DNA from 4 places in the Bradyrhizobium roseum genome. Region 4 is predicted to be linked to each of the others. Evidence: predicted binding sites of a transcription regulator. Region 4 holds the regulator's gene; each other region holds the start of a gene.

Region 1 (7,357 bases), 630 kb from region 4:
TGGCTGCCAGCCTCAGCGAAGGGTTGACGCGCGAGGGCCGCACGCTGCTCGGCGGCGACGTGGCGTTCTCGCTGATCCAGCGCGAAGCCAAGCCGGAGGAAATCGACTTCCTGCGCGCCCGTGGCCAGGTTTCGGTCGCCGCGGCGCTGCGCGTCATGGCGCGCAGCAATGACGGCCAGCTGGCGCTGGTCGAGCTCAAGGCCGTGGACGGCAACTACCCGACGCTGGGGGAAGTCACGCTCGATCCCAAAATGCCGATGGCCGATCTATTGGCCGAGCGTGACGGCGCGTTCGGCGCGGCGGTCGATTCGACGCTGCTGGCGCGGCTCGATCTCAAGATCGGCGACCGCATCACCATCGGGAATGCCAACTTTCAGATCCGCAGCGTGGTGGTCGCCGAACCCGACAAGCTCGCCGGCAATGTCGGTTTGGGCCCGCGCGTCCTCGTCAGCGAGCAGAGCCTGCGCGCGAGCGGGTTGCTGCAGCCCGGCAGCCTGGTGCGCTGGATCTACCGCGTGAAGCTGCCCAACAATGCGGCCGATGATCGCGCCGCAACCCAGTTGATCGACAACGCGCGGAGCGCCCTCCCCGAGGCCGGCTGGTGGATCCGTAGCAGCAGCAACGCTTCGCCGCAGCTCGAACGCACCATCAACCGCTTCAGCCAGTTCCTGTCGCTGGTCGGCCTCGCCGCTCTCCTGGTCGGCGGCGTCGGCGTCGCCAACGCGGTCAAGAGCCACATCGATCGCCGCCGCGACGTCATCGCCTCGTTCAAGGCGCTGGGCGCCACCGGCCGCGACGTCTTCACCATCTATCTGACGCAGGTGATCCTGCTCGCCGGGGTCGGTTCAGTGATCGGATTGGCGATCGGGGCAGCCTTGCCCTTTGCCATCGTCGGCCTGTTCGGCAAGCTGCTGCCGCTGCCGGTCATCCCCGCCCTGCACGCGGACGAACTGGCGCTCTCGTTCGTCTACGGCCTGCTCACCGCGCTCGCCTTCGGATTATGGCCGCTCGGCCGGGTGCACGACGTGCCGGTCGCGGCGCTGTTTCGCGAGGAAGTGTCGGGCGAATGGCGCCGGCCGCGCTGGAGCTATCTGGCGCTGATGGCCGCGGTGATCGCGCTGCTGGTCGGCGTGGCCATCGGCCTTTCCTACGACAAGCGGGTGGCGGCCGTATTCGTCGTCTCGTCAGTGGCGGTATTCGCGCTGCTGCGCGTCGTGGCGGCCGGGCTGATGGCGCTGGCGCGCCGCTTGCCCCGAAGCCGAATCACCATGCTGCGGCTGGCGATTGCCAATATCTACCGGCCCGGCGCGCTGACGCCCTCGGTCGTGATGTCGCTCGGCCTCGGGCTCGCGGTGCTGGTCACGATCACCCAGATCGACGGCAATCTGCGACGGCAGTTCCTGGCGGCATTGCCGGAGAAAGCCCCCTCATTCTACTTCATCGACATCCCGACCGCCGATGCCGACCGGTTCGGCGACTTCCTCAAGAAGGTAGCGCCGCAATCGACGGTGGACGACGTGCCGATGCTGCGCGGACGCATCGTCGCCGCCCGCGGCGTCAAGGCCGACGAACTCAAGGCGTCGCAGGATTCCGAATGGGTGCTGCAGAGCGATCGTGGCCTGACTTATACCAACGAGGTTCCCAAGGGCTCGAAGGTGGTCGAGGGCGAATGGTGGAGCGCGGACTATCAAGGGCCGCCGCTGGTCTCGCTGGAGAAGAAGATCGCCGACGGCCTCAAGCTCAAAATCGGCGACGAGATCGTCGTCAACGTGCTCGGCCGCGACATCTCGGCCAAAATCAGCAATCTGCGCAACGTCGACTGGCAGGGGCTCGGCATCAACTTCGTGTTGGTGTTCTCGCCCAACGCGTTCAAGGGCGCGCCGCACAGCCATGTCGCGACCCTGTCCGAGGCCCACCCGGACCCGGCCGGCGACGCCCGAATCATCAAGCAGGTGGCGGACGCCTTCCCGATGGTCACCAGCGTGCGGGTCCGCGAGGCGCTCGAAACCGTCGGCACCGTCATCGCCAATCTCGTGCTTGCCATCCGCGGCGCCAGCGCGGTGACGCTGATCTCGGCGATCCTGGTGCTGGGCGGGGCGCTCGCGGCCGGACACCGCCACCGGGTCTACGACGCCGTCATCCTGAAGACGCTGGGGGCGACCCGGGCGCGGCTGCTCGGCGCCTACGCCCTGGAGTACCTGATGATCGGCCTCGCCACGGCGGTATTCGGCGTGATCGCGGGTTCGATCGCTGCCTGGCTGATCGTAACCCGGCTGATGACGCTCAGCTTCATCTGGCAGGCCGGCAGCGCCGCCGGCGTGGTCGCCGCCGCCCTGGTCGTCACGGTGGGCCTCGGACTCGCCGGAACGTTGCTGGCGCTCAACCAGAAGCCGGCCAGCGTGTTGCGTAATTTGTGACAATTTGTAGCGGCAGAAACGCCGGGTTAACGCTGCTTTTGCTTGGGAATGACGGCAGAAGCGACATTCAGCCGCGCATGGAAGCTTGCGACGAATGTGTTAGTTTCCCACATATCAGCCAAGATCAGATACGGGCTTGATGACGTCGAGCGAATGTCAGCAAGTCGGGACATCTGAGATAGAAATCCAACCGGCGCCGCAAACCCTTGCGCTCCGCCGGGCAACCAACGGGAATTCGACCATGTCGGACCTAGACCGTAACTACGCTTCTCCTTTCGGCCGGGCCGCCGGGCGCGTTGATGCCGCGACCGTCGATGCCGGTCTGCGCGCCTACATGCTGCGCATCTACAACTACATGAGCATCGGCCTGGCCATCACCGGCCTTGCAGCGCTCGGCGTCTATATGGCCGCCGTGACCACCGATCAGGCCGGCGCGGCGGCGCGAATTGGCAAAGTCTTCCTGACGCCGTTCGGCCAGGCGATGTATGTCAGCCCGCTGAAGTGGCTGTTCATCCTTGCGCCGCTGGTGATGGTGTTCGCGATCTCGGCCGGCATCAACCGGCTGCGGCCTGCGACCGCCCAGATGCTGTTCTGGGTGTTCTCGGCGCTGATGGGCATCTCGCTGTCGTCGATCTTCCTGGTGTACACGCACACCTCGATCGTGCGGGTGTTCTTCATCACCGCGGCCACCTTCGGCGCGCTGAGCCTGTACGGCTACACCACCAAGCGTGACATGAGCGGCATGGGGTCGTTCCTGTTCATGGGCCTGATCGGCGTCATCATCGCGAGCGTGGTCAACCTGTTCCTCGCCAGCTCGATGCTGCAGTTCATCGTCTCGGTGGTCGGCGTGCTGGTGTTCGCGGGCCTCACGGCCTGGGATACCCAGCGGCTGAAGAACGACTACATCTACGGCTACGCCTCCCAGGGTGGTGAAATTGCAGAGAAGGCGGCGATCACCGGCGCGCTCTCGCTCTACCTGAACTTTATCAACCTGTTCACGCTGCTGTTGCAGCTGCTCGGCCAGCGCGAGTAGTCGCCGCCGCAGAGGCTACAAAGTCAGAGCCCCGGCCCAACGGCCGGGGCTTTTCTTTTGCCGGCAGCGAAAATACTCTACCGGCCATGTTCGCTCCCGAAATCCGTACCGCCACCGAGGCGGACCTCCCCGCTATCACCGAAATCTATGAGCACGCGGTCCGCTACGGCACCGCGACGTTCGAACTGATCCCGCCCGATCTTGCAGAGATGACGCGGCGGTTCAGGGCGCTCACAGACGACGGCTTCCCCTATTTCGCCGCGGCGGTCGACGGCACGGTGATCGGCTATGCCTATGCCGGCCCCTATCGGCCGCGGCCGGCGTACCGTTTCACGGTGGAGAATTCCGTCTATTTGCAACCGGCGATCCACCGCCGCGGCATCGGCCTGCAGTTGATGCAGCGGCTGATCGCCGAGTGCGAGGCACGCGGATACCGGCAGATGATCGCCGTGATCGGCGACTCCGCCAACGCCGGCTCGATTGGCGTTCATACCCGATGCGGGTTCCAGATGATCGGGACGCACCCGAATGTCGGGCTCAAATTCGGCCGCTGGCTCGACACCGTGATGATGCAGCGCGCACTGGGGGAGGGTGGGACAACGGTGCCGGCATCGTAGTTTCGTGCCCGGCTAAACCACCGCCAGCTTCCGGTCGATCACCAGCAGCACGCGCTCGAGCTCGTGGCCGCGGCGCAGGATCAGGCCTGTCGCCGCGATCACGCTGTACATGCCCTGCTTGCGCGCGAGCCGCGGATCCTTCTCAATCCGGTAGATTGGAACTTCGGAGGCACGGCGAAATACCGAAAATACCGCACGATCCTTCAGGAAGTCGATGGCGTAGTCGCGCCATTCGCCGTCGGCGACCATGCGGCCATACAGATTGAGGATAAGGTTGAGTTCGAGGCGATTGAACGTGACGCGAACTTGCTGCGGCGCTGCAGTGGCAGGACGTGCCACCGCGCGTATCGCGCTTGGATCGGTGTCCTCCGATATCGTGCTCATGGAGCGCCTCCTGTCATCCAATTTACATGATTGCGCTAACCGGAGGACGCCGCAAGGGGGTGCAACTACGCGGAAAACCGCCAAGTGCGGCGACATGCTGGAACACGATTCACGGGATCGTTAGCGGAATCTTATTACTGCCCCACTTCCGCCAACCGCCCGCCCCGCTAGGTTGCAACAAGAGGATACTGCGTTGGCCCGGTCCTTTCGGTTCCGGATTCCTCAGCCCCCAGCCCCCCGGGGCCGTCGGGATCGGGCCTATTCGCAGAGGGAGTACAATCCCGATACTGGGCCAACGAAAGTTGGTCCTTTTTCGTTTGCGGCTCGAGCTGCGACACATCGGCATTGGGCGCGTTCCCACCTCGCCTGCCGCGACGACATCCAGACGGAAAGTCAGGGGAGAAAGTTAGCGCAGCACGGTGAAGGCGGCGCCGAGCATTGCGCCTGGCCTGTCACGGCTGCCATCCTGGACATAGACGACTGCCGCATCGACTCCATTGCTGGAGATACTGTCCAGCGGAACTGTCCAGCTTCCCGCAGTGCCGTTCCAGTCGCCGATCTTCACGATATTGCGCACCACGTTGTAGTAGGTGACCTGCTGGCCGCGGTTCTCACCGCGCCCGATCGAAATCGGCACGGCCCGCGAGACCGAGCAAAGCCAGACTTCGCCGCGACCCGTCGCCGCCTTGCTTGCCTCAACCGAAACGTTGATCTGCTTGCCCGACAAGGTCATCGAGACCGGCACCGACATTACGCCCTCGGCCTTGCCCGTGCTCTTGATGGCTTTATCGATGGCGGTGCGATCGCTGCCGATCACCTGCGCCGAGCCGTTGACGATCATCTGCGGCGTATAGAGATTGCGGTCACCGCGGACGTGTGAATAGGCCTTCTGCCGCGCGCTGAACCGCGAGTCCGCCAGCGTATCCTTCCAGCCGAGATAGTCCCAATAGTCGATCGGCATGCTCAGCGCGATCACGCCCGGATCCTTGGCGAGTTCGCCGACGATCTTGTCGGCCGGCGGACATGACGAACAGCCCTGCGAGGTGAAGAGTTCGACCACCGTGCGCGGATCGGCATGGGCCGGCCGGATGACCGCGATGATCGCGCAGACCCCGAGCGCGCCGGACCAACGCGATATCAAATTGTGGGCCATCAACGCTGTCATTGTGCGAACCGGTCGTAACGTCTTCCGTCGGTATTGCGGGGCATGATCAAACCTCAAAAAAAGCGTGCCCCAAACACGCGAAAGCGGCCCTTCATTAGGCCGCCTTCTTCCTGGTCGCTACTCACTTCGAAGTGAGGCACTGATCACAAATCCGCGCTTCAAAGCGTTTTCAAGCGAACGCCGGCCCCGGACTTGATCCGGGGTGGTTGCCGGCTCGCGTGAAAGCGCGTCAAAGGAGAACCCTACGCCGCGAGCTTGCGCAGCACATAATGCAGAATGCCGCCGTTCCGATAGTACTCGAGCTCGTCGAGCGTATCGATGCGGCAAAGCAGCGGCACGCGCTGCAGCGCGCCATCGCCGGAGACGACCTCCGCCGTCAGCATCTGGCGCGGCTTCAGGTCGCCCTGGAGGCCCCGGATCGTCACCTTCTCGTCACCCTTGAGGCCGAGCGACGACCACGAGGTGCCGTCCTCGAAGGTCAGCGGCAACACGCCCATGCCGACCAGGTTGGAGCGGTGGATGCGCTCGAAGCTCTGGCAGATCACGGCGCGAACGCCGAGCAGGCGGGTGCCCTTGGCGGCCCAGTCGCGCGAAGAACCGTTGCCGTATTCGGCGCCGGCGAAGACCACCAGCGGTACGCTCTCCTGCTGGTACTTCATCGCCGCGTCGTAGATCGACATCTCTTCGCCGTCGGGCCAGTGCTTGGTCAAGCCGCCTTCCGGGATGTTGCCGTCGGCGCCCTTCAGCATGAAGTTCTTGATGCGGATGTTGGCAAACGTGCCGCGCATCATGATTTCATGATTGCCGCGCCGCGTGCCGTACTGGTTGAAGTCGGCCGGACGGACCTGGTGCTCGCTGAGGAATTTTCCGGCCGGTGAGGTCAGCTTGATCGAACCGGCCGGCGAGATGTGGTCGGTGGTGATCTTGTCGCCGAACATCGCCAGAATCCGCGCATCGACTACGTCGACGACCGGATCGGGTTCCTTCTTCATGCCTTCGAAATAGGGTGGATTCTGCACATAGGTCGACGACATGTTCCAGCGATAGGTCTCGCTGTCGGTGGTCTTGATCTTGCGCCAGTTGGTGTCGCCCTTGAACACGTCGGCATAACGCTTCTTGAAGATCGTCGCAGTGACGAACTTCTTCATGTAGGCGTTGATCTCCTTCGTGGTCGGCCAGATGTCCTTCAGATAGACCGGCTTGCCGTCCTTGCCGGTGCCGATCGGCTCGACCGCGAGATCCTTGGTCACGGTGCCCGCCAGCGCGTAGGCCACCACCAGCGGCGGCGAGGCCAGATAGTTCGCCTGCACGTCCGGCGAGACGCGACCTTCGAAGTTGCGGTTGCCCGACAGCACGGCGGCGGCGACGATGCCGTTGTCGTTGATCGACTTTGAAATTTCCTCCGGCAGCGGGCCGGAGTTGCCGATACAGGTGGTGCAGCCGAAGCCGACCAGGTTGAAGCCGACCTTGTCCAGATCCTTCTGCAGCCCCGAATTGGCGAGATATTCCGCGACGACCTGGCTTCCAGGCGCGAGCGAGGTCTTGACCCACGGTTTTGCTTTCAGACCCTTGGCTGCGGCGTTACGCGCCAGCAGGCCGGCGCCGATCAGCACGCTCGGGTTGGAAGTGTTGGTGCAGGAGGTGATCGCGGCGATCACCACGTCGCCATGACCGAGGTCGAAGTTCTTGCCCTCGACCGGGTAGCGCGTGTCGCCGCCTTCCGGCTTCTTGTATTCGCCGG
Region 2 (7,357 bases), 1.7 Mb from region 4:
GGCGATCTCGCGGCCCGCGGTGCCCTGTCCGGCGATGACAAACGGATCGTCATAGGGACGCACCAGCGTCGCGCCGCGCTTTTGCGCAATCCCGTTGGCGATGGCTTCCCGGTCTTCCCTGTCGCGGTCGTAGAGCACCACTTCGGCGCCGTAGCCCTTGGTGCGCTCGCGCTTGGTGACCGGCGAATCCGCGGGCATCACGATGGTCGCCTGCATGCCGAGGATCTGCGCCGCCGCCGCCACGCCCTGGGCGTGGTTGCCGGAAGAGAATGCGACCACTCCGCCGACGCGCCTGTCGTGCGGAATAGAAGCCAGCTTGTTGAAAGCGCCGCGGAACTTGAACGATCCGGTCCGCTGCAGCATTTCGGGCTTCAGGAAGACTTTTGCCCCGACCCGTTCATTGAGAACGGGGAACGACAATAGCGGCGTCCGCACCGCAAAGGGCGCAACCACCTTGGCGGCAGCCTCGATATCGGCCGCGCCAATCGGTGGATTTGAGATCGTTTCTGGCATCCGCAACTTGTATCGCGGTTGCCGACGGACGGGCAAGACGCATTCCGGTGATATCAGGCGGCGAAATGCGGGTCTTCTGCCCTGAATTCGGCCACATCGCCTTCCGGCAGCTCGGGGCGAACGTTCAGGGCATGATCGACAAAGACGCGCGCAGAGGCCTGCCAGCTGTAGCCGGCGGCGAATTCCACACAGTCGTCCCGCGAAACCTGCAGCGCCTCCAGGCAGGCCGCGCGCAAATCCTCGTCCAGCACGCCGACCGGCGAAGCACCTATCACGTCGCGCGGTCCGGTGACCGGAAAGGCCGCCACCGGCAGGCCGCTGGCGAGCGCCTCGAGGAGCACCAGGCCAAACGTGTCGGTCCGGCTGGGAAACACGAAAATATCGGAGGCCGCGTAGATTTCGGCCAGTTCCTCGCCGTGCCTCGCGCCGAGGAACACGGCATCCGGATATTTCCGCTCCAGCGCCGCGCGGGCCGGCCCATCGCCGACGACGAGCTTGGTGCCCGGCAGATCGAGGTCGAGGAAAGCCTCGAGATTCTTTTCGACCGCGATGCGCCCGACGCTGAGGAACACCGGCATCGGCAGACAAAGGTCGATGCTGCGCGGATGAAACAGCGCGGTATCGACGCCGCGCGACCACAGCACCACGTTGCGAAACCCGCGCGCGCGCAATTCGGTCGCCAGCGCCGGCGTTGCCGCCATCACGGCCTGGCTCGGCCGGTGGAACGCGCGCAGTGCGCGCCATACCCAGGATTCCGGCACCGGCGAACGCGCCGAAACATATTCAGGGAAGCGGGTGTGAAAGCTCGTGGTGAACGGCAGGCCACGCTTGCGGCAATAGCGCCGGACCAGCAGCCCGATCGGGCCTTCGGTCGCGATATGGATGCCGTCGGGCTTCGCCGCCGCGATCAGTCTTGCGATCTTTGCCGGGTACGGCAACGCCAGCCGCAGTTCGGGATAGCTCGGCATCGCAAAAGTGCGAAACGATTGCGGCGTCAGGAAACTCACCTCGACGCCGAAGCCCTTGGCCGCTTCCGCCATCGCCGTCAACGTCCGCACCACCCCGTTGACCTGGGGGTGCCACGCATCGGTCGCGACCAGGATGTGCGTCATGCGGCACGCGCTGCGACGCGGGGAACGGGAGCCGTATTTCGCTGCGGATCAGCCCAGGTGATGATTTCGAACCGGCCGTCCTCGTGCTCGGCGAGCGCGGTGCAGCTTTCGACCCAGTCCCCGCAATTCATGTAGCGAATGCCGTGCTCGTCGCGGATCACGGCGTAGTGGATGTGGCCGCAGATCACGCCGTCCGCGCCGTGCCGCCGCGCCTCGCCGGCCAACGTCGTTTCGAACGCGCCGATATAGTTCACGGCATTCTTGACCTTCTGCTTCGCCCATTGCGACAGCGACCAGTAGGGCACACCGAACATGCGCCGGAAGAAGTTGACCAGCCGGTTCATCTGGATGGCGAAATCGTAGGCCTTGTCGCCAAGATGAGCGAGCCAGCGCGCGTTCTGCACCACGAGATCGAAGATATCGCCGTGGATGACGAGATAGCGCTTGCCGTCGGCGCCCTCGTGAATGGTGTTTTCGACGACGTCGATGCCGCCGAAATGCGTGCCGTAATAGTTGCGCAGGAACTCGTCGTGATTGCCCGGCACGTAGATGACTTTGGCGCCCTTGCGCGCCTTGCGCAGCATCTTCTGCACGAAGTCGTTGTGCGATTGCGGCCAGTACCAGCTCGATTTCAACGCCCAGCCATCGACGATGTCGCCGACGAGATAGATGGTATCGGCGTCGTGGCTTCTCAGGAAATCCAGCAGGCGGTCGGCTTGCGATCCGCGGGCTCCGAGATGGACGTCGGAGATGAACAAGGTGCGAAAACGCCGTTCAGGGCTGTCTTCACTCAAAGAGTCACTACCCATACCTGTCCCCTGACAGATTTTTGTGACAGGGCGATGACTAGTTCACGCGACCCATAGCCCCACGAGAATCATTGTCGCGCCCCGCAGATTGCGGATACCAGCGCGATGCGACAGGCAGGCGACATCGGCGAGGCAACATTTCGGTGGCGTCGCTGCGAGCGGAGGGACGACGAGAGATAAATCAATAGAACTTGTGAAAATGATGGATCGGGCCGTGGCCGTGGCCGACGCTGAAGCGATCGGCTGCCGCGATCGCGACGCTAACCCAGGCCTTGGCGTTGCGCACGGCGGTCGTCATGTCCTCCCCCTTTGCCAGCCCCGCGGCGATCGCCGAGGAGAGCGAGCAGCCGGTGCCGTGGGTATTTTTGGTGGCGACGCGCGGCGCGGCGAGCGCCGTGACGCCGGACGCGTCGATCAGATAGTCGATGCTCTCGGCACCCTGCCCATGGCCGCCCTTGATCAGCACCGTCTTGCAGCCGAGCGCCAGCAATCGCCTGCCCTGTTGTTCGACGGCGGCATCGTCCTTCGCCACGCCTTCGCCGAGCAGGTCGGCGGCTTCCGGCAGGTTGGGCGTGATCACCGACGCCAGCGGAATGAGTTTTGTGCGCAGCGCGTCGACGGCCTCCGCCGCGAGCAGCCGGTCGCCCGAGGTTGCGACCATCACGGGATCGAGCACGACGTGTCTTGGCGACCAGCGCTTCAACCCCGCGACGATGGCATCGATGACAGGCGGATGCGCGACCATGCCGATCTTGACCGCCCCCACCGCCAGATCGGAAAACACCGCGTCGATCTGCGCGGTGACGAACTCGGCCGGCACCTGGTGGATGCCGCTGACGCCCGTCGTGTTCTGCGCGGTCAGCGCCGTGATCACCGAGGCGCCGTAGACGCCGAGCGCTGCGAACGTCTTGAGGTCGGCCTGGATGCCGGCGCCGCCAGAGGAATCCGAACCGGCGATGGTCAGCGCAATCGGCGTGGTCATCGAAAGTCTCGTCGAAATGAGGGGTTGAGGGCCATACCTCGTTGTTGGCCTGTCCTAGCGCGGCCCGCCATGGGCAGCAAGCCGGCTTGCCTTTGGCTTGCCTTGGAGCGTCGTTTTTGGCCTATTGGGGCAAATTTTCCGGAGACGACAGCGATGGTTCCCTTCTTCGTTCAGTTCAAATGCAAGCTCGGCCAGTCCTACGCCGTCGCCAACGCGCTCGCCGAGGCGGAGATCGCCTCGGAGATCTATTCGACCGCCGGCGATTACGATCTGCTGGTCAAGTTCTACGTCGACAACGACACCGACATCGGCCACTTCGTCAACGAGAAGGTGCAGGTGATTCCGGGTATCCAGGACACCCACACCATCATCACCTTCAAGGCGTTCGGCACCGGCTAGCCTCATAACCCTCTACCCCGCATCGACTTAGCCTGCCGCGGCCACGCTCCGCCGGCCTCTGGGAGCGCCCGTCTTGTCCGAAACAACCGTCACTTCTGCCCGGCTGCGGGATTTCATTCAGCAGGCACTCATTGCGGTGGGCCTGCCGGACGCCGATGCGGCGGCGGTCGCGGAGCTGATGGCAGCGGCCGACCTGCAGGGGTCCGATGGCCACGGCGTCAGCCGGTTGCCGCAATATGTCAGGCGCATCAAGGCCGGCGGCGTCAACGTCCGGCCCAACATCGATGTGGTGCACGCACATGCCGCGACCGCCGTCTTGAACGGCGACAACGGCATGGGCCACCTCGTGATGAAACGCGCGGCCGAGATGGCGATCGAAAAGGCGCGCACCACCGGCATCGGCTGGGTCAACTCGCAATTCTCCAACCACGCCGGCCCCGCCTCGCTCTATGCCACGATGCCGCTCGCCCATGACATGATCGGGCTCTATTTCGCGGTCGGCAACGCCAACCATCTGCCGCCCTGGGGCGGCCTCGACATGCTGCTGTCGACCAACCCGATCGCCGCCGCGATCCCGGCCGGCGAGGAGAACCCTGTCGTGCTCGACATGGCGACGACGGTCGCCGCCTACGGCAAGGTTAAAACAAAAGCGTTGCGCGGCGAGACCATGCCGGAGGGCTGGATGATCGACCGCGCGGGCAAGCCGCTGACCGATCCGAAGCGCGCCGACGAAGGCATGCTGCTGCCGCTCGGCGGCATGGAGGCCGGCTACAAGGGTTACGGCCTGGCGATGATCATCGGCCTGCTCGCGGGCACGCTCGGCGGCGCAGCGATGGGCCGCGACGTCATCGACTTCAACCACGACGACGACAGCGTCACCAACACCGGCCAGGCGATCGCCGCGATCAACGTCGCGGCCTTCGGCGACGTCGCCACGTTCAAGCGAAGCGTCGATGCGCTGGTGCGCGACTTCCGCAACAGCCAGCGGATGCCCGGGGTGGACCGCATCTGGGTGCCCGGCGAACGCAGCCACGAAACGCGGCTCAGGCGAATGAGCCACGGCATTCCCCTGGCCGCCGCGCTGCGGAAGGGATTGGACCAGGTCGCCGACGAGCTCGGGTTAGCGCGGCTGTAGGCCTGGTGCGACCCCGCGGCCATATTTAGCCGGAAGAATTACTAACGCCCGTTAACCATACCGGCCGATTTGCACGCTTTTGCCATATCCGCATCATTCTACCGCCTTGATATTTTTTGTTAATAATTGCGTCGTCAACCGGAAGCTCCGCGGCGGAGGATTTCCGAAGGGGTTTAGTCGCGAGTACCACCGATGGGGACGCTGTACGATATGCTCGGCGCGCTTCCGAGCGACGACGCCGAGGAGTTGCGGACCGCCTTCCGCAAGGCGGCCAAGGCCACGCATCCCGACACCAACCCCGACAATCCGGAAGCCGCCGTCAGGTTCAGGGAGCTGATGCGCGCCTATGACATCCTGAACGACCCCGACCAGCGCGCGACCTACGACCATTTGCTCGCCATCGCGCTGCAGCCGTCGGCCAACCTCCCGTCGACGCGCACCTATGAAACCGTGCGCAAGGTCGCCTCCAACACCATGGCGGCAAGCGTGATTTTGGCGGTGCTGGTTGGCGGTTACACCGTGTTCGGGCTGTTTTCGAAGGCGCCCAGCGCCGCTGAAATGGTCGCCGGCCTGACCGCCGGCGGCAATTTGGAGGTTGCCGCGGTGCACCCGGCCGCGCCGGCGCAGGAAGAGCCGCAAGCCCGGCGCGAGGCTGACATCGCCACCGGCTCGGTGACCGCTGCCGCAGCGCCTGCCGCGAAGGAAGCCGGCCCCGCGCCGGTCGGCCGCCTCGAACGTGTGCCCGCCTTCGTCAGTTACGATCTGGGGATTCAATACTACCCGCGCTTCGCCGCGGCCTATTTCGATCGCGGCGCGGCACCGCCGTACCGGATGGGCACGTTCGATCGCCCGCTGACCGACGTCACGGCGGCCCGGCGGGCGCCGGATTCAAAACGGAGCAGGATTGCGTCGCCCCTGCCGAGCAGGCCCTTGATGATCGTGCCGGTCGTATTGGAAAGGCGCGTGCCGGAAAGGCGTGAACCGGTCACCGCGGCCCTGACGCCCTGAGCCCGCGATGTCGCCGCTTGCGACTTAGCCTTCCTTGCCCTGCTTCGCCTTGCTTGGCCGTGGCGGCCCTTCGACCGGCGGCAGCGACTTGAGATATTCCGCCATCGCCGCGCGGTCCTCCGGCGACAATTGCGAAGTGTTCCTGATTACGCGCGCCATCGATCCACCCGCGGTGTCGCCGTCGGGCGTTTGACCGCTTTCCAGGAAATATTCGATATCCTTCGCGCTCCAGTCGCCCAGCCGCTTCTGCGTGATGTTGGGCACCCAGCCCTCGCCCTCCGGATCGGGCCCGCCCGCAAAGCGCTGCGCCGCGACGATGCCGCCGAGGAAATTGCGCGGGCTGTGGCACTCGGCGCAATGGCCGAGGCCGTTGACGAGATAGGCGCCGCGATTCCACGACGGCGAATGCGAGGCGTCGGCCGTGAACGGCTTGCCGTCCATGAACAGCCATTTCCAGACGCCGACGTTGCGGCGGATGTTGAATGGAAACGGCAGGTCGTGGTCGCGCGTTGTCCCGGCCACCGGCGCGAGCGTCTTCAGGTAAGCAAAGAGATCGCGGATGTCATCGACGCTCGCGTACTGGTAGGAGGCGTAGGGAAACGCCGGAAAATAATGTGCGCCATCCGGCGAGGTGCCCTTGAGCACGGCGGTCACGAAGTTCGCTTCGCTCCAGCGGCCGATGCCGGCGGACGGATCTGGCGAGATGTTCGGGGCGTGGAACGTCCCGAACGGCGACGGCATCGCAAGCCCGCCGCCGAGCTTCAGCCGGTCAGGCTGGTTCGGCACAGCGTGACAGGAAGAGCAGCCGCCGGCATTGAACACGGAGAGACCATTGGCGAGGTTCGGCGTGCGCGGCGACAGCAGGCTTGCGGCCACAACAGAAGGTGCCGTCAGCCACCAATATATGCCGCACCCCACCGCACCGACCAACAGCAGTCCAGAAAAAATTCTTCGCAGCATTCGCCGATCCGTTGTCTGGCGTCTCACCCGGCCAGTATGGCCGACCTTTTCGTCCCCGGCTTGCACGAATGATTGAACGCTGCGGCGCCCGCAGAGTTCGCCGACCGCGGATCATAAAAAGCGGGCGGACGCTTCGTGCATCCGCCCGCTTTGCGCGCATCCGATTCGAACTAGCCGTTCTTCAGACGGTAGGTCTCGTGGCAGCCGCTGCATTCCTTGCCGATCGTGGGCATGGCGGCCTTCAGGGAGTCGAGATCCTTGATCTTGGCCTTGGCCTCGGTCACGGCCTTGGCGTAGCTGTCGATCTTGGCGGCGAAGCCTGCCTTGTCTTCCCAGACCTTCGGCGAGGAAGAGTAATCGCCCTCGATCTTCAGGCCCTTGATGCTGTCCGGAAACATCGCCGGCAGCTTCTTGGCGGTCTCTTCCAGCTGCGCCAGCG
Region 3 (7,357 bases), 2.9 Mb from region 4:
CGATTTCGCAGACGTCTTGCCGGCCATGGCGTCACACCTGTCCGCTGATGCCGCGTGCCCCGCGCCGTTCGGCGGCATAGGGCATCGCGAACAGGTACAGACCGCGGAGCAGCAACACCAGCAGGCCCACCCAGGCGGCTTGCTTCTCCCAGTTCAGCGTATTCAGGCGCGAGGGCTAGGTCGCGCCGCTTGCGCGTGCCAATCGGCGCACCGGCCTTGCAGTTCGGGATGCTACGTATCGCCGACTATTTCGTCGACGATGCCGACGCTGTTCCTGACTCCCGGCGGTTCGGCCGTCTTACTTCCGCACGATCGATCCGGTGCGCCCGACCAGCCGCGCCAGTTGCTTGAAGCGGCTGCCGACACGGTCCGCGACGAGGTCGACCATGCGATGCTCGAACACCAGCATCAGCTTGCGGCCCTGCGAGCGAAAGTGCGTCGCGGGCAGTACGCCGGTGCGTGCCGCCGAAATCAGATGCGCGACGCGGAACGCGGCGCCGAGAAGCCGGGCGCGTTCATCCATCGCCGGTGGCACCAGCTCGCGGATCCGCGTCGGCGGTTCGTTTTCCTCGCTGAGGCCGGCGTAGCGATAAAACACCGACAGCGCGACGAAGGCGCGGCCCTGATGGCTGATCGAACCGAAATTGCCGTTGGTGATCAGGCTCAGCGTTTCTTCGCCGCGATGGTCGGGATGCACGCGCCAGCCGACATCGGAGAGCAGGCAGGCGGCGTGGCGCAGGCGGCGGTCTTCTGCGGTCTCGCGCAGCTTCACGACGCGCACCAGCCGATCGGTCCATGCGACCAGTTCCTCGGCATGGCGCGCCGAGCGTGACAGCAGCCCGTTCAGGGTCTGCGCGGCGCAGATGAAGCCGTCCTTGGCGCGCTCCTGCGGTGGCAGCATCTCGTAAAACAGGCCTTCGCGGACGCCAAACGTCGAGAACACGATGGTCTTCGGCCGGCCGACGCGGATGATGTATTCGAGCACCAGCGCGGCGTAAGTCAGCAGCGGACGCCGTGCGGCGGCGACCACTTCGATGTCGGCCAGCATGTTGGCGGCGGCCAGCCGGCGCAGGCGCCGGGCGAAGTCCAGCGCGTCTGCGGCTGGCAGCTCATAGCCGTGCATCACCCGCAGCGGATAGCCGCTCTGCACAATGTGGATCCGCGCCAGCGCGCGCCAGGTGCCGCCGACCGCGTAGAAGGTTCGGCCGCTTCCGGCCTTGAGCTGGGCCACGCCGGACAGGCCGTTGCTGACGATGCCCTCGGCGCGCTTCAGCGATTTCTGCGACAGGTCCTGCAGCGCCAGGCTGCCTAGCGGCAGCGTGACGCCGCTGCTGACACGGCCACGATGCACGTCGATCAGTTCGAGTGAGCCGCCGCCGAGATCGCCGACGATGCCATCGGGATTATGGATGCCGGAGACGACGCCGAGCGCGGAAAGTTTTGCTTCGCGCGGTCCGGAGAGAATTTGAATTTCGGCGCCGCAGATGCGCTCGGCCTTGACGATGAAATCGGGACCGTTCTTGGCGTCGCGGCAGGCAGCGGTGGCGATGGCGAAGACGCGCCCGACCTGCTGGATTTTGCACAACGCGCGGAAGCGCCGCAGCGCCGCCAGCGCTTTGGCAACCGCATCCTCGGCCAGCAGGCCGGTACTCTGCACCTCGCGGCCGAGTCCGCACAGCGCCTTCTCGTTGAAGACGGTGACGAGGCTGCGCGCCATCGTCTCATAGACAACGAGACGAACCGAGTTCGAACCGATGTCGATGACGGCAACGCTGGAAGCGCGCTTGCGCGGCCGCTTCACGGCCGCGGTCCGCTATGAGGATTGCTGGCGCTCGTTACGCCGCGTGAGCCGGCGCGGCGAAGATTCCTTGAGAGACTTTCCACGGCCAGACAGACTCGGATTCGTCATGAAATAGTTGTGCAGGTTGAACGGCTCTTCGCCTTTTGCGGCCTTCATACGCGTAGACGACCCATCCGGCAACAACTGCCAGCTCTGCTCGGTATCCTTCAGGTTGGCGACCATGATCTGTTCGAGAACCTGTTGATGTACCGTGGGATTTTGCAACGGACAGAGCACCTCGACGCGGCGGTCGAGGTTCCGCGGCATCATGTCGGCGGACGAGATATACACAGCCGCTTTGGCGCCCGGCAGGCCTTGCCCCATACCAAAGCAGTAGATTCGGGTGTGCTCCAGGAATCGGCCAATGATCGACTTGACCCGGATGTTGTCGGATAGCCCGGGAATGCCCGGCCGCAGGCAGCAGATGCCGCGGACCACCAGTTCGACCGTCACGCCGGCCTGCGAGGCCTCGTAAAGCGCGTCGATCACGTCGGGGTCGACCAGTGAGTTCATCTTCATCCAGATGACACCCGGCTTGCCGTGCCGGGCATGACTGGCCTCGCCCTTGATGTGTTCGATGATGCGCGTGCGCAGCGTCAGCGGCGACACCGCCATTCGCTCGATATCGCTCGGTTCGGCATAGCCAGTGATGTAGTTGAATACCCGTGCCGCGTCGCGGCCGATGATCGGGTCCGAGGTGAAGTAGGACAGATCGGTATAGATTCGCGCCGTCACCGGATGGTAGTTGCCGGTACCGGTATGAACATAGGTCGTGAGATTGCCGCCCTCGCGCCGCACCACCATCGACAGCTTGGCGTGGGTTTTCAGTTCGAGAAAGCCGTACACCACCTGCACGCCGGCGCGTTCGAGATCGCGCGCCCAGCGGATGTTGGCCTCCTCGTCGAACCGCGCCTTCAGTTCGATCAAGGCTGTCACGGACTTGCCGGCCTCGGCGGCCTCGGCGAGTGCGCGCACGATCGGCGAATTATTCGAGGTGCGATAGAGCGTCTGCTTGATGGCGACCACATCGGGGTCGCGCGCCGCCTGCTGCAGGAACTGCACGACCACGTCGAAGGATTCGTAGGGGTGATGGACGATCAGGTCCTTCTGGCGGATCGCCGCGAAAATGTCGCCGCCATGGTCGCGCACCCGTTCGGGATGCCGCGGCACATAAGGCGCAAATTCGAGGTCGGGCCGGTCGAGCCGGGTGAGCTGCGAAAGCTCGTTCATCGCCAGCACGCCGTCGACCAGAAATACTTCATCGTCGGCGGCGGAAAGCGCCTGCTGCACGAATCCGCGCAGCGCCTCCGGCATCTTGGCTTCCATCTCGAGGCGGATCACCGAACCACGCCGACGTCGCTTCAGTGCGCTCTCGAACAGCCGGACCAGATCCTCCGCCTCTTCCTCGATTTCGAGTTCGGAGTCGCGGATGATGCGGAAAGCGCCCTGGCCGTTGACGGTATAGCCGGGAAACAGACGGCCGATGAACAGGCCGGTGGCTTGCTCCAGCGGGATCAGGTTCACCGCGCCGTCCTTGCCGGCAGGCATGCGGATGAAGCGGTCGATCTTGCCCGGCATGCGGATCAGCGCGTTCATCGCCTTGCCGTCGGACACCCGCGCCAGCTGCAGCGCGATGGTGAAGCCGAGACTCGGGATGAACGGAAACGGGTGTGCCGGGTCGATTGCCAGCGGCGTCAGCAAGGGGAAGATGCTGCGGAGGAAATAATCCTCGAGCCAGCTGCGCTCGGCCTTGGTGAAGTCGTGGCCATCGACCAGCATGATGCGGGTTTCGGACAGGATGGCGCGCAGATCGCGCCAGATCGCTTGCTGGTCGGAGGCGAGTTCCGAAACCGTCTTGTTGATGAGGACCAGTTGCTCGGCCGGCGTCAGGCCATCGGGGCTGCGTTCGGCGATGCCCTCGCGAACCTGCGCCTTGATGCCGGCGACGCGGACCATGAAGAACTCATCAAGGTTATTGGCGGATATCGACAGGAACCGGACCCGCTCCAGCACCGGATGGCCCGGATTGACCGACTCCTCGAGCACCCGGCGGTTGAAATGCAGCCAGGAGAGTTCCCGGTTGATGAATCGCTCGGGGCTCGCGGCGATAGAATGTGGAGCTTCGGAAGTCGCCTCTTTTTCTTTTATTTCAATGGCTTGCGACGATTCCATAAGGCTTTTATCCATATCGCGAGAGGCATGGCGGACAATAGGGGAAATCCAGCCGGCAGCATGTGATATGCCGATGACGTTTCAATGACATTGATGTTCCGCCAGAGGCCGCCGTCAAGGCGGCAGGAAGCAGCAGACGCTTCAACAGTCAGGCTTCGCGCAACAGTTCCGCCGCCAGCGCCCGGGTCACTGGCCGGCCGAGCCGCAGGGCCTCGGTATCGAGCCGTTCGACCGCCTGGCGGGCGGCGGCGTAGGAACGCTCGATCCGGGTGACGAGGTAGCTCACGACGCTCTCGTCGATGCTCAGCTGGCGGTCCGCGCAGAATTTCACGATCAAACCGCGAAACAGCAGGTCATCCGGCGGCAGCAGCGACACCACGGGCGCGGCGCGCAGCCGGGAGCGAAGATCGCGCAGTTCGACCTCGAACGCGGCCGGCGGAACGCGGCCGGTGATCAGCACATAGGCTTCGTCCTCACGCGCGAGATTGAACAGGTGAAACAGCGCGCGTTCGTCGAAGTCGGCAGGCCTCAGATCCTCAACCACCAGCGCGCCGGTCGCGAGCGCGCCCGGAACGGATGTGGGGCCGAGCGCGTGCGCCGAGATCGAGCGCGCGCCGGCCTGCTCGGCCCAGATCGAGGCGAGGTGGCTCTTGCCGGAGCCTTCGGGGCCGACCAGCAGCATGATGCGGTTCGGCCAGTCCGGCCAGCTTTCGATCAGCGCAAGCGCTGCTTCATTGGACGGCCCTTCCAGGAAATTGTCGCGGGTCAGGCTCTCCGCATGCGGCAATGTAAAGGCCAGCTGACGGGGGTGAACGCGAACTGCCACGCAAATCTCCAGGCCGGAATCCGGCAGCCTTCATAGCGTTTTCAGGCGAAGGGGGCACCGGTCCGTGTAAAGGAACGCGTCAAAACAAGCGAAATGGTTAGTGCCCGTCGATCGTGCTCATGTGCCGCACCCACTCGACGAGATAGAGCGAGATCGAAACCAAAGTAAAGACCGTAACAAGACCCATCAGGATCACGTCATAGGGCGCCGGCGTGAAATTGAAGCCGAGCGACGCCAGCACCAGCGCCGCGAACGCCACCTGCGCCACGGTGTTGAGTTTCGACACCATCAGCGGTTTCATCGGAATCGGCTTGTCGAACAGCCAAGAAACGATCACGGCCATGACGATCATGATGTCGCGGGACACCACGAGTATCACGATCCAGCGCGGTACCGCGCCCCAGATGCCGAGCGCCACGAAGATCGACACCAGCAGCGCCTTGTCGGCAAGCGGGTCGAGCAGGGCGCCCAGCTCGCTCGCCATGTTGAAACGCTTGGCGAGAAAGCCGTCGACGGCGTCGCTGACGCCGGCGATGACGAAGATCGCGAAGGCGATCTCCATCTGGCTGGAGACGATCGCCCAGACGATGACCGGTACCAGGATGATGCGGCCCAGCGTAATGATATTCGGAATACTCAACTCGGTCGCTTCCCCGGCTCCCGGCCTAAATCCGGCCCCTGGCGGGTTCTGCCGGCTCTTATCTACATAGTATATGTGTCAGACGCCCGCGAGCCATTGCAGGATCGCGGAAATCCTCGTAACCAGCGGTCATCATACTGGAATTTGGGCATGAACGACCGCAAAAACGGGCTCACTTACGCCGATTCGGGGGTCGATATCGACGCAGGCAACCGTCTGGTCGACCTGATCAAGCCGATGGTCCGCGCCACGGCCCGGGCGGGCGCCGACGCCGAAATCGGCGGGTTCGGCGGCCTGTTCGACCTCAAGGCGGCCGGGTTCAAGGACCCCGTGCTGGTGGCCGCGACTGACGGAGTCGGCACCAAGGTCAAGATTGCGATCGAGACCGGGCTGCATGGCGGCATCGGCATCGACCTAGTGGCGATGTCGGTCAACGACCTCGTGGTGCAGGGCGCGGAACCGCTGTTCTTCCTGGACTATTTTGCCTGCGGCAAGCTCGATCCGGAAGCTGCGGCCACCATCGTGGCCGGCGTCGCCGAGGGCTGCCGGGAATCCGGCTGCGCCCTGATCGGCGGCGAGACCGCCGAAATGCCGGGGCTCTACAAGGACGGCGATTACGACCTCGCGGGCTTTGCAGTTGGCGCCGCCGAGCGCGGCACGCTGTTGCCGAGCAAGGATATCGGGGCGGGCGACGCGGTGATCGGCCTCGCCTCGTCGGGCGTTCACTCCAACGGCTTTTCGCTGGTCCGCAAGATCGTCGAACAGTCCGGGCTCGGCTTCGATGCCCCGGCGCCGTTCTCGCCGGTGATGACGCTCGGCGGCGCGCTGCTGACGCCGACGCGGCTCTATGTGAAATCCTGCCTGCGCGCGATCCGCGAGACCGGGGCCATCAAGGGCCTCGCCCACATCACCGGCGGCGGTTTCACCGACAACATTCCGCGCGTGCTTCCCAAGCATCTCGGGGTCGGCATCGACCTGGCGCGGCTGCCGGTGCTGCCGGTGTTCAAGTGGCTGGCGGCCGAGGGCGGCATCGCCGAACTCGAATTGCTGCGCACCTTCAACTGCGGCATCGGCATGATCGCGATCGTGAAAGCGGACGCGATCGCGCAGGTGACGGACGTCTTGACCGAAAGCGGCGAGACCGTCGCCCTGCTCGGCGAGGTGATCCCGGCGGCGGGCGAGCATCGCGTGGTCTACAACGGTCACCTCGATCTCACGCAATGAAGCGCCGCGTCGCCATCCTGATTTCGGGACGCGGGTCCAACATGGCTGCGCTGATCGATGCGGCGAAAGCTGCGGACTTTCCGGCCGAGATCGTCGCCGTGATTTCCAACCGCGCGGATGCCGCCGGGCTGCAGAAGGCCGCCGCCAGCGGGATCGCAACCGTCGTCATCGAGAGCAAGCCGTTCGGCAAGGATCGCGCCGGTTTTGAAGCCGTGCTGCAGCGGTCGCTGGAGCAGCACAAGGTCGACCTGATCTGCCTGGGCGGGTTCATGCGGCTGTTCACCGCCGAATTCGTGCAGCGCTGGTACGGCAAGATGCTCAACATTCATCCCTCGCTGCTGCCATCCTTTCCCGGCCTCGATCCGCACGGCCAGGCGCTGCAGGCCGGGGTGAAGCTCTCCGGCGCGACGGTCCATTTCGTGATCCCCGAAACCGACGCCGGACCGATCGTCATGCAGGGCGCGGTCATGGTCGGCGATGACGATACCCCCGAGACGCTGTCGCAGCGTATCCTCGGCATCGAGCACCGGATCTACCCGGAGGCGCTGCGGCTGCTGGCGAGCGGCAAGCTTCGGCTTGAGGGCAACGTCTGCCAGGTCGCCGGCGGCACCGATCGCGACGGCACGCTTATCTCGCCGCTGACGGTCTGATATTA
Region 4 (7,357 bases):
TGGCAAAGACGGGGAGCAAATGCGAGGCGGCGCTATGGGTCATGGCAATCACTTGAGGTTCGAGCCCTGTCTTCAAGACCTGCCGTGGAGCACGTCCGTGCCTTGACATCGGTGCCTTGGCGCGAGGCGGCGACAGCCGGTCTTGCGAAACGAAACGTGCCGCCTCTTTGGGGCGGCACGTGAGAGGCATTCTATGTGGGCGCGGAGCGCTGTCAACACGCCATGGAACACGCCTTTCCTGCATCTCAGGAGGGCTAAATCCGTAGGATTGCGGTGTGGTGGAAAACACGCAGTATCGTGCCTACATGTCGGAACATGTGGACGTTGGGGCGCGGACTCTTGCGCCGGAGTCACGCCATATTGTAGCTTTTGGGCTGTCGGGTACGACATCTCGTGCGGCGGTTTTTATCCCTAAGAGTCCATTTTGTATTGCGTACACGTTCGGGCGCGCTTTCCGCGCCCGGCGAGGGCTAAGGGATTCTGACCGCAGGGTTTTTTGAGACGAATGACGTCGCCCGCGCTGCCCCATATCGGCCGGCGCGGTGCGAAGGAAAGACTACGATGACGGTATTGACCTGGTCCGACGATCGCGTCGAGCAGCTGAAGAAGCTCTGGGAAGCCGGCTTGTCGGCAAGCCAGATTGCCGCGGAACTCGGAAATGTGACCCGAAACGCTGTGATCGGCAAGGTGCACCGGCTGGGCCTCTCCGGCCGCGCCAAGTCACCCTCCTCGGCCGCGCCGCGGCAGCGCAAGGCGCGCCCGGCCCAGCAGATGGTGCGCGTGTCGCGCCCGGTTTCGCGCGGCAACACCGCGCTGGCGCACGCCTTCGAGGTCGAGATCGAACCCGATCCGATCGCCTTCGACAACGTGGTGCCGATGAGCCAGCGGCTGTCGCTGCTCGAACTCAACGAAGCCACCTGCCACTGGCCGGTCGGCGATCCCGCCAGCCCGGAATTCTTCTTCTGCGGCGGCAAGGCGCTTTCGGGACTGCCCTACTGCGCGCATCACTCGCGCGTGGCGTATCAGCCGGCGTCCGATCGGCGGCGTGCGGCACCGAAGCCGACCCGTTAAGTCGCGCGCGATACTCCAAAGCGGCCGTCCCTGCAAACGCAGGGGCCCATCACCACAGGTGTGTGGGGTTTTGGCGAGCGTGAGCTCCGGGCTCAATTCAACAATCGAGATTCGTGGTTATGGCTCCCCGCGTTCGCGGGGACGGCGATAGAATGCAGGGTGAGGCACTGGAGCCGTGCTACGACTCCACCTTCGCGAACCGATCATCCAGCGCATATCCCGCGCCGCGCACGGTGCGGATCGGATCCTGTTCGCGGCCCGGGTTGAGGAGTTTGCGCAGCCGGCCGATGTGGACGTCGACGGTGCGTTCGTCGATGTAAATGTCGCGGCCCCAGACGCTGTCGAGCAATTGCTCGCGGCTGAACACGCGGCCGGGATGCTCCAGGAAAAATTCCAGTAGCCGATACTCGGTCGGGCCGAGATCGATCGAGCGGCCCGAGCGCGCGACGCGGCGCTTCTCGCGATCGAGTTCGATATCGCCATAGGTCAAGACGGTAGCGAGCCGCTCTGGGCTTGCCCGCCGCAGCAGACCCTTCACCCGCGCCAGCAACTCCGGCACCGAAAACGGTTTAACGATGTAGTCGTCGGCGCCGGTCGCAAGGCCACGCACCCGCTCGCTCTCCTCACCGCGCGCCGTGAGCATGATGATCGGCAACTGCTTGGTCTCCGGCCGCGCCCGCAAGCGACGGCACAGTTCGATACCCGACAGGCCCGGCAGCATCCAGTCCAGCACGACGAGATCGGGAATGCGCTCCTTCAGCCGCGTATCGGCATCGTCGCCGCGGCCGACGGTTTCGACCTCATAGCCTTCGGCGTCGAGGTTGTAGCGCAACAGCGTGGTCAGCGCTTCTTCGTCCTCGACCACCATAATGCGCGCGCTCATCTTTTATTCCTCAAGTACTAGGCAACGTGGTGGCAAACGTCGTCATGTCGCCCTTCGGGCGCTTGTCGAGCATCTGCTGGCCTTCGATCATGTAGAACACGGTTTCGGCGATGTTGGTCGCGTGATCGCCGATCCGCTCGATATTCTTGGCACAGAACATCAGGTGAATGCAGAACGAGATGTTGCGCGGGTCTTCCATCATATAGGTCAGGAGTTCCCGGAACAACGAGGTACAGATGGCGTCGACTTCCTCGTCGCCCTTCCATACCGCCAGCGCCGCCGGGAGGTCGTGCGCCGCATAGGCGTCCAGCACCGATTTGACCTGCGATTGCACCAGGTCGGTCATGTGCTCCAGGCCGCGAATGAGCTTCAGCGGCTGAAAATCATTCTCCAGCGCGGCGACGCGCTTTCCCATGTTCTTGGCGAGATCGCCGATCCGCTCCAGGTCGGTGGCGACACGCATGGCGCCGACGATCTCGCGCAGATCGACCGCCATCGGCTGGCGCCGTGCGATGGTCAGCACCGCGCGCTCCTCGATCAGGTGCTGCAGACGGTCGACCTCGACATCGGCCGCGACGACGCGGTTGCCGAGCGCGACGTCGCGGCGGACCAGCGCGTCGACGGATTCGGTGATCATGCGCTCGACCTGGCCGCCCATCTCGGCGACGAGACGGGTCAATTCCTGGAGGTCGCTGTCGAACGCCTTGGCGGTGTGTTCAGAAGCCATTTTCTATCTCCTCAACCGAACCGGCCGGTGATGTAATCTTGCGTGCGTCGATCGCTCGGGGAGGTGAATATCTTGTTGGTGTCGTCGAACTCGATCAACTCGCCGAGATACATGAAGGCGGTCTTGTCGGAGACGCGCGCCGCCTGCTGCATGTTATGGGTGACGATCGCGATCGTGTAGTCCTCCGCCAGTTCGGTGATCAGTTCCTCGATCTTGGCGGTCGAAATCGGATCCAGCGCCGAGCAGGGTTCGTCGAACAGGATCACCTCCGGCCGCACCGCGACCGTACGCGCGATGCAGAGCCGCTGTTGCTGGCCGCCGGACAGCGAAAGGCCGCTGGCATTGAGTTTGTCCTTGACCTCGTTCCACAGCGCGCCGCCGCGCAGCGCCTTCTCGACCCGGCCGTCCATCTCGGACTTGGAGATCTTCTCATAGAGGCGGATGCCGAAGGCGATGTTTTCGTAGATCGTCATCGGGAACGGCGTCGGCTTCTGGAACACCATGCCGACACGGGCGCGCAGCAGATTGAGGTCGAGCTTGGGGTCGAGAATGTTGGTCTGGTCCAGCATCAACTGGCCGGTCGCTTTCTGGCCGGGATAGAGATCGTACATCCGGTTGAAGATCCGCAGCAGCGTGGACTTGCCGCAGCCGGACGGGCCGATGAAGGCCGTGACACGGTTGGTGCCGAGCGTCAGATTGATATCCTTCAGCGCGTGATGTTCGCCATAGTAAAAATTCAAGCCGCGGGCGGTCACCTTTGGCGGCGCCTCGGGCAGCGCCACCTGCGGAACGGATCCGCTCGCATTACTCACGGATACGGAGAGTTCGGTCATTTGGATGTCCTCTCGGCGCCGAGAACGCGCGCGCCAATATTCAGGGCCAATACGGTGAGCGTGATCAGCAGCGCCCCGCTCCAGGCGAGTTGCTTCCAGTAGGCATAGGGGCTCTGCACGAAGTTGTTGATGGTGACCGGCAGGTTCGCCATCGTTTTGGTCATGTCGAGACTGAAGAACTGGTTCGACAGCGCGGTGAACAGCAGCGGCGCGGTCTCGCCGGCAACGCGCGCTGTCGCCAGCAGCACGCCGGTGATCAGGCCCGCGCGCGCGGCGCGATAGGCGATCCGCCGGATCACCAGCGAGCGCGGCAGGCCGAGCGCGGAGGCTGCCTCACGCAGTGGATTGGGCACCAGTCCCAGCATGTCCTCGGTGGTGCGGACCACCACGGGGATCACGATCACGGCCAGTGCCAGACAGCCGGCGAACGCCGAGAAGCCGCCCATCGGCACCACAATCGCGCCGTAGATGAACAGGCCGATAATGATCGACGGCGCGCTCAACAGAATGTCGTTGATGAAACGGATCACCGACGTCAGCTTGTCGTGCTTGCCGTATTCGGCGAGATAGGTTCCCGCGAACAGGCCGAGCGGCGCGCCGATGCCGACCCCGATCACGGTCATCATGATCGAGCCGACGATGGCGTTGCGCAGGCCACCGTCGGTCGAACCCGGCGGCGGCGTATCCTGGGTGAAGACGGCGAGGTTGAGCCCGGCGAGACCGTTGTAGAACAGCGTGAACAGGATCAGCGCCAGCCAGGTGACACCGAACAAGGCGGCGCCCAGGCAGAGAAACTTAACAATGATGTTGTTGCGGCGGCGGGATGCGTAGATCGGGTTCATAATCTTAGCTCCCCGCCTTCTTTTCCAGCCGCATCAGCATCAGGCGCGCGGCCGCCAGGACGAAGAAGGTCAAGACGAACAGCAGCAGGCCTAGCAGGATCAGGCCGGATTGATGCAAGCCATCGCTCTCGGCGAACTCGGAAGCGATCGCGGCGGAAATCGTGGTGCCCGGCGCGAAGATCGAGGACTGGATCTTGAACGAATTGCCGATGATGAAGGTCACCGCCATGGTCTCGCCGAGCGCACGGCCGAGCGCCAGCATGATGCCGCCGATCACGCCGACCCGGGTGTAGGGAATGACGACGTTGCGGACGACTTCCCAGGTGGTGCAGCCGACGCCATAGGCCGCTTCCTTCAATACCGGGGGCACCGTCTTGAAGACGTCGACCGAGATCGCGGTAATGAAGGGCAGCACCATGATGGCGAGGATCAAGGCCGCGTTGAACAGGCTGAGATAGGACGGCGGACCCGCGAAGATGGTTCCGAGCACCGGGACGCCGTCGAACACGGAAATCATGAACGGCTGGAAATTGTTGGCCAGGAACGGGCCCAGCACGAAGAAGCCCCACATGCCGTAGATGATCGAGGGTATCCCGGCGAGCAGTTCGACGGCAAGCCCGATCGGACGACGCAGCCAGATCGGACAGATCTCGGTGAGAAACACCGCAATGCCGAGGCCGACCGGAATGGCGATCATCATCGCGATCACGGAGGTGATCAACGTGCCGTAGATCGGACCGAGCGCGCCGAGAACCGGCGGATCGGCCGACGGCGCCCAGCGCTGCGTCCACAGGAAGGCCGCGCCGTACTCGCGCATCGCCGGCCATGCGCCGACGATCAGCGATAGAATAATGCCGCCGAGGATGAGGAGAACCGAGATCGCGCAGGCGCGCGTAATCCAGTAGAAGGTGACGTCGCCGAACTTGAAGGCGCTGAGCGCCCTCGCACGATCGTAAGGTCCGGCAGCATCCATTACGTCGCGCTCAACCGCCATTTCTGCCACGCCAATCCCCTGTACTTATAGCCCAATGACCCGGACGTCGGTGCACGGCTTTTTTGGGCTCGCGCATTTTTCTTGCCTCTCCTATCCCGAGAGGGGTGCTCAACCCGGCCAAGACCGGGTTGAGCGAGCTTATTGTGAGGCACTTGCCGATCAGCTCTTGATGTCGGCCGACCAGGTCTTCTCGATCAGCTTGACCACGGGCTCCGGCATCGGAATGTAGTCGAGCTCCTCGGCCATCTTGTCGCCCTTCTCGAAAGCCCATTTGAAGAACTTGATCGCTTCCTTGGACGCCGCCTTGTCGGTGGCATCCTTGTGCATCAGAATGAAGGTCGCGCCGGTGATCGGCCACGACGCTTCGCCGGGCTGGTCGGTCAGGATGACGAAGTAGTTCTTGGCGCCCGCCCAGTCGGCATTGGCAGCCGCAGCTTGGAAGGCCCCGATGGTCGGCTGTACGGTCTTGCCGGCCTTGTTGATCATCGCGCCGTAGGTCAGCTTGTTCTGCTTGGCGTAAGCGTACTCGACATAGCCGATCGAGTTCTTGGTCTGGCTGACATTGCCTGCAACGCCTTCATTGCCCTTGGCGCCGACGCCCGTCGGCCACTCGACCGCGGTGCCGGAACCTGCCTTCGTCTTCCACTCGGCATTGGCTTTCGAGAGGTAATCGGTCCAGAGGAACGTGGTGCCGGAGCCGTCAGAACGGCGCACGACCGTGATGGCGTCGGCAGGTAGTTTCAGCTTCGGGTTGAGCTTGGCAATCGCCGGATCGTTCCAGGTCTTGACCTTGCCGAGATAGATGTCGCCGAGCAGCTCGCCGGAAAACACCAGTTCACCCGGCTTGATGCCTTCAAGGTTCACCACCGGCACCAGTGCACCCATCGCCTGCGGCCACTGAATCATGCCTTCCTTGTCAAGCTGTTCCGGCTTGAGCGGCATGTCGGAGGCGCCAAACGTCACGGTCTTGGCCACGATCTGCTTGATGCCGGCGCCGGAACCGATCGACTGATAGTTCAGGCCGTTGCCGGTCTCCTTCTTGTAGGCATCGGCCCACTTCGAATAGAGCGGGAACGGGAAGGTCGCGCCCGCGCCGGTAATGTCGGCAGCGAATGACGACGTCGAAGCGGCGACCAGGCCGGCAGCGACGATAGCTTTCATGAAATTCATGGTTGGTCTCCATCTGGTGAGCGAAGCGCTTGTTGCGCCCGATAGCGCTCACTTGCCGCTGGTCTAGGAGCGGTCGATAGAGCTTTTACGAAGGTTCGATGACAGTTGGATGACACTGCCAAGCCATTGAAATATCTTGAATTTAATGCCTAAGCCGCCCTTTGCCTGGGGAAATCCGGCGCTGAAGGCTGTCGGTTTTTTGTGCACTTTTAGAGGACGACCGGGCCGGCGTCAGCCAAGGATCGCGATCCCGATTACGCCGGATCCAAGTCCGTCGGGAACTTATGCTTTTCTGTTGAGTAAGCCGTCGAAATCTCGGCTTCCTTGGTGCTGGCGAGATTACCGTGCAAGCAAGACGCCGCGCCGTGACCTCTTATTCGAGACGCGCGGCCCCTTCAGGCGCCCAGCCATGTGGCGAGGTGTTCCGGCTTGGGCAATCCGCCGGCATGCACAACCTTGCCGTCCACGACCACGCCCGGCGTCGAGGCGATGCCGTAACCGGCGATCGCCGCGTAGTCGGTCACTTTCTCGATTGTGACGGGTACTCCCAGCCTGTCCGCTTCGGCCTGCACCATCTCGGCCGTAGCGACACAACGTTTGCAGCCCGGGCCGAGCACCTTGACGTCTTTCATGGATCCCCCTCGTTTCAGTTGAACAGCAGGTTGAACAGTAACCCGACCCCAAGGATGCCCGTCCCGACAACGCCGACGAAGACCGCTATGAGCTTCAGACTCAATACCTTGCGCAGGATGATCATCTCCGGAACCGACAACGCGATCACCGACATCATGAAGGCGAGCACGGTCCCGAGCGCCGCCCCCTTGGCAAGCAGGGCTT

What was found. Region 4 encodes PhoB, which activates phosphate uptake and scavenging genes when phosphate is short. Its sites were predicted from a motif close to TGTCATNNANCTGTCAT; they were not measured.
Region 1: a site for PhoB is predicted at 4,463-4,479, ahead of QUH67_RS01895 (DUF2794 domain-containing protein). Genes of this name have one in related genera too.
Region 2: a site for PhoB is predicted at 2,457-2,473, ahead of QUH67_RS25510 (UDP-2,3-diacylglucosamine diphosphatase). Genes of this name have one in related genera too.
Region 3: a site for PhoB is predicted at 4,086-4,102, ahead of QUH67_RS19915 (RNA degradosome polyphosphate kinase). Genes of this name have one in related genera too.

What each region holds. Positions count from the first base shown of each region.
Region 1 is NZ_CP129212.1:384,172-391,528, reverse strand. It holds gene QUH67_RS01910 (ABC transporter permease) at 1-2,417, shown strand, start outside; gene QUH67_RS01905 (Bax inhibitor-1/YccA family protein) at 2,659-3,450, shown strand; gene QUH67_RS01900 (GNAT family N-acetyltransferase) at 3,537-4,067, shown strand; gene QUH67_RS01895 (DUF2794 domain-containing protein) at 4,080-4,451, opposite strand; gene QUH67_RS01890 (DUF1223 domain-containing protein) at 4,858-5,616, opposite strand; gene acnA (aconitate hydratase AcnA) at 5,859-7,357, opposite strand, start outside.
Region 2 is NZ_CP129212.1:5,362,351-5,369,707, forward strand. It holds gene QUH67_RS25500 (threonine ammonia-lyase) at 1-513, opposite strand, end outside; gene QUH67_RS25505 (glycosyltransferase family 4 protein) at 567-1,625, opposite strand; gene QUH67_RS25510 (UDP-2,3-diacylglucosamine diphosphatase) at 1,622-2,434, opposite strand; gene thiD (bifunctional hydroxymethylpyrimidine kinase/phosphomethylpyrimidine kinase) at 2,616-3,416, opposite strand; gene QUH67_RS25520 (Lrp/AsnC ligand binding domain-containing protein) at 3,570-3,815, shown strand; gene QUH67_RS25525 (Ldh family oxidoreductase) at 3,889-4,950, shown strand; gene QUH67_RS25530 (J domain-containing protein) at 5,143-5,958, shown strand; gene QUH67_RS25535 (c-type cytochrome) at 5,983-6,918, opposite strand; gene QUH67_RS25540 (c-type cytochrome) at 7,089-7,357, opposite strand, start outside.
Region 3 is NZ_CP129212.1:4,129,256-4,136,612, reverse strand. It holds gene ppx (exopolyphosphatase) at 299-1,801, opposite strand; gene QUH67_RS19915 (RNA degradosome polyphosphate kinase) at 1,814-4,012, opposite strand; gene QUH67_RS19910 (P-loop NTPase family protein) at 4,161-4,838, opposite strand; gene QUH67_RS19905 (CDP-alcohol phosphatidyltransferase family protein) at 4,936-5,478, opposite strand; gene purM (phosphoribosylformylglycinamidine cyclo-ligase) at 5,629-6,702, shown strand; gene purN (phosphoribosylglycinamide formyltransferase) at 6,699-7,352, shown strand.
Region 4 is NZ_CP129212.1:7,076,454-7,083,810, forward strand. It holds gene QUH67_RS33560 (aspartate aminotransferase family protein) at 1-43, opposite strand, end outside; gene QUH67_RS33565 (GcrA family cell cycle regulator) at 562-1,071, shown strand; gene phoB (phosphate regulon transcriptional regulator PhoB) at 1,250-1,954, opposite strand; gene phoU (phosphate signaling complex protein PhoU) at 1,965-2,681, opposite strand; gene pstB (phosphate ABC transporter ATP-binding protein PstB) at 2,693-3,514, opposite strand; gene pstA (phosphate ABC transporter permease PstA) at 3,511-4,356, opposite strand; gene pstC (phosphate ABC transporter permease subunit PstC) at 4,361-5,359, opposite strand; gene pstS (phosphate ABC transporter substrate-binding protein PstS) at 5,510-6,520, opposite strand; gene QUH67_RS33600 (thioredoxin family protein) at 6,916-7,152, opposite strand; gene QUH67_RS33605 (permease) at 7,167-7,357, opposite strand, start outside.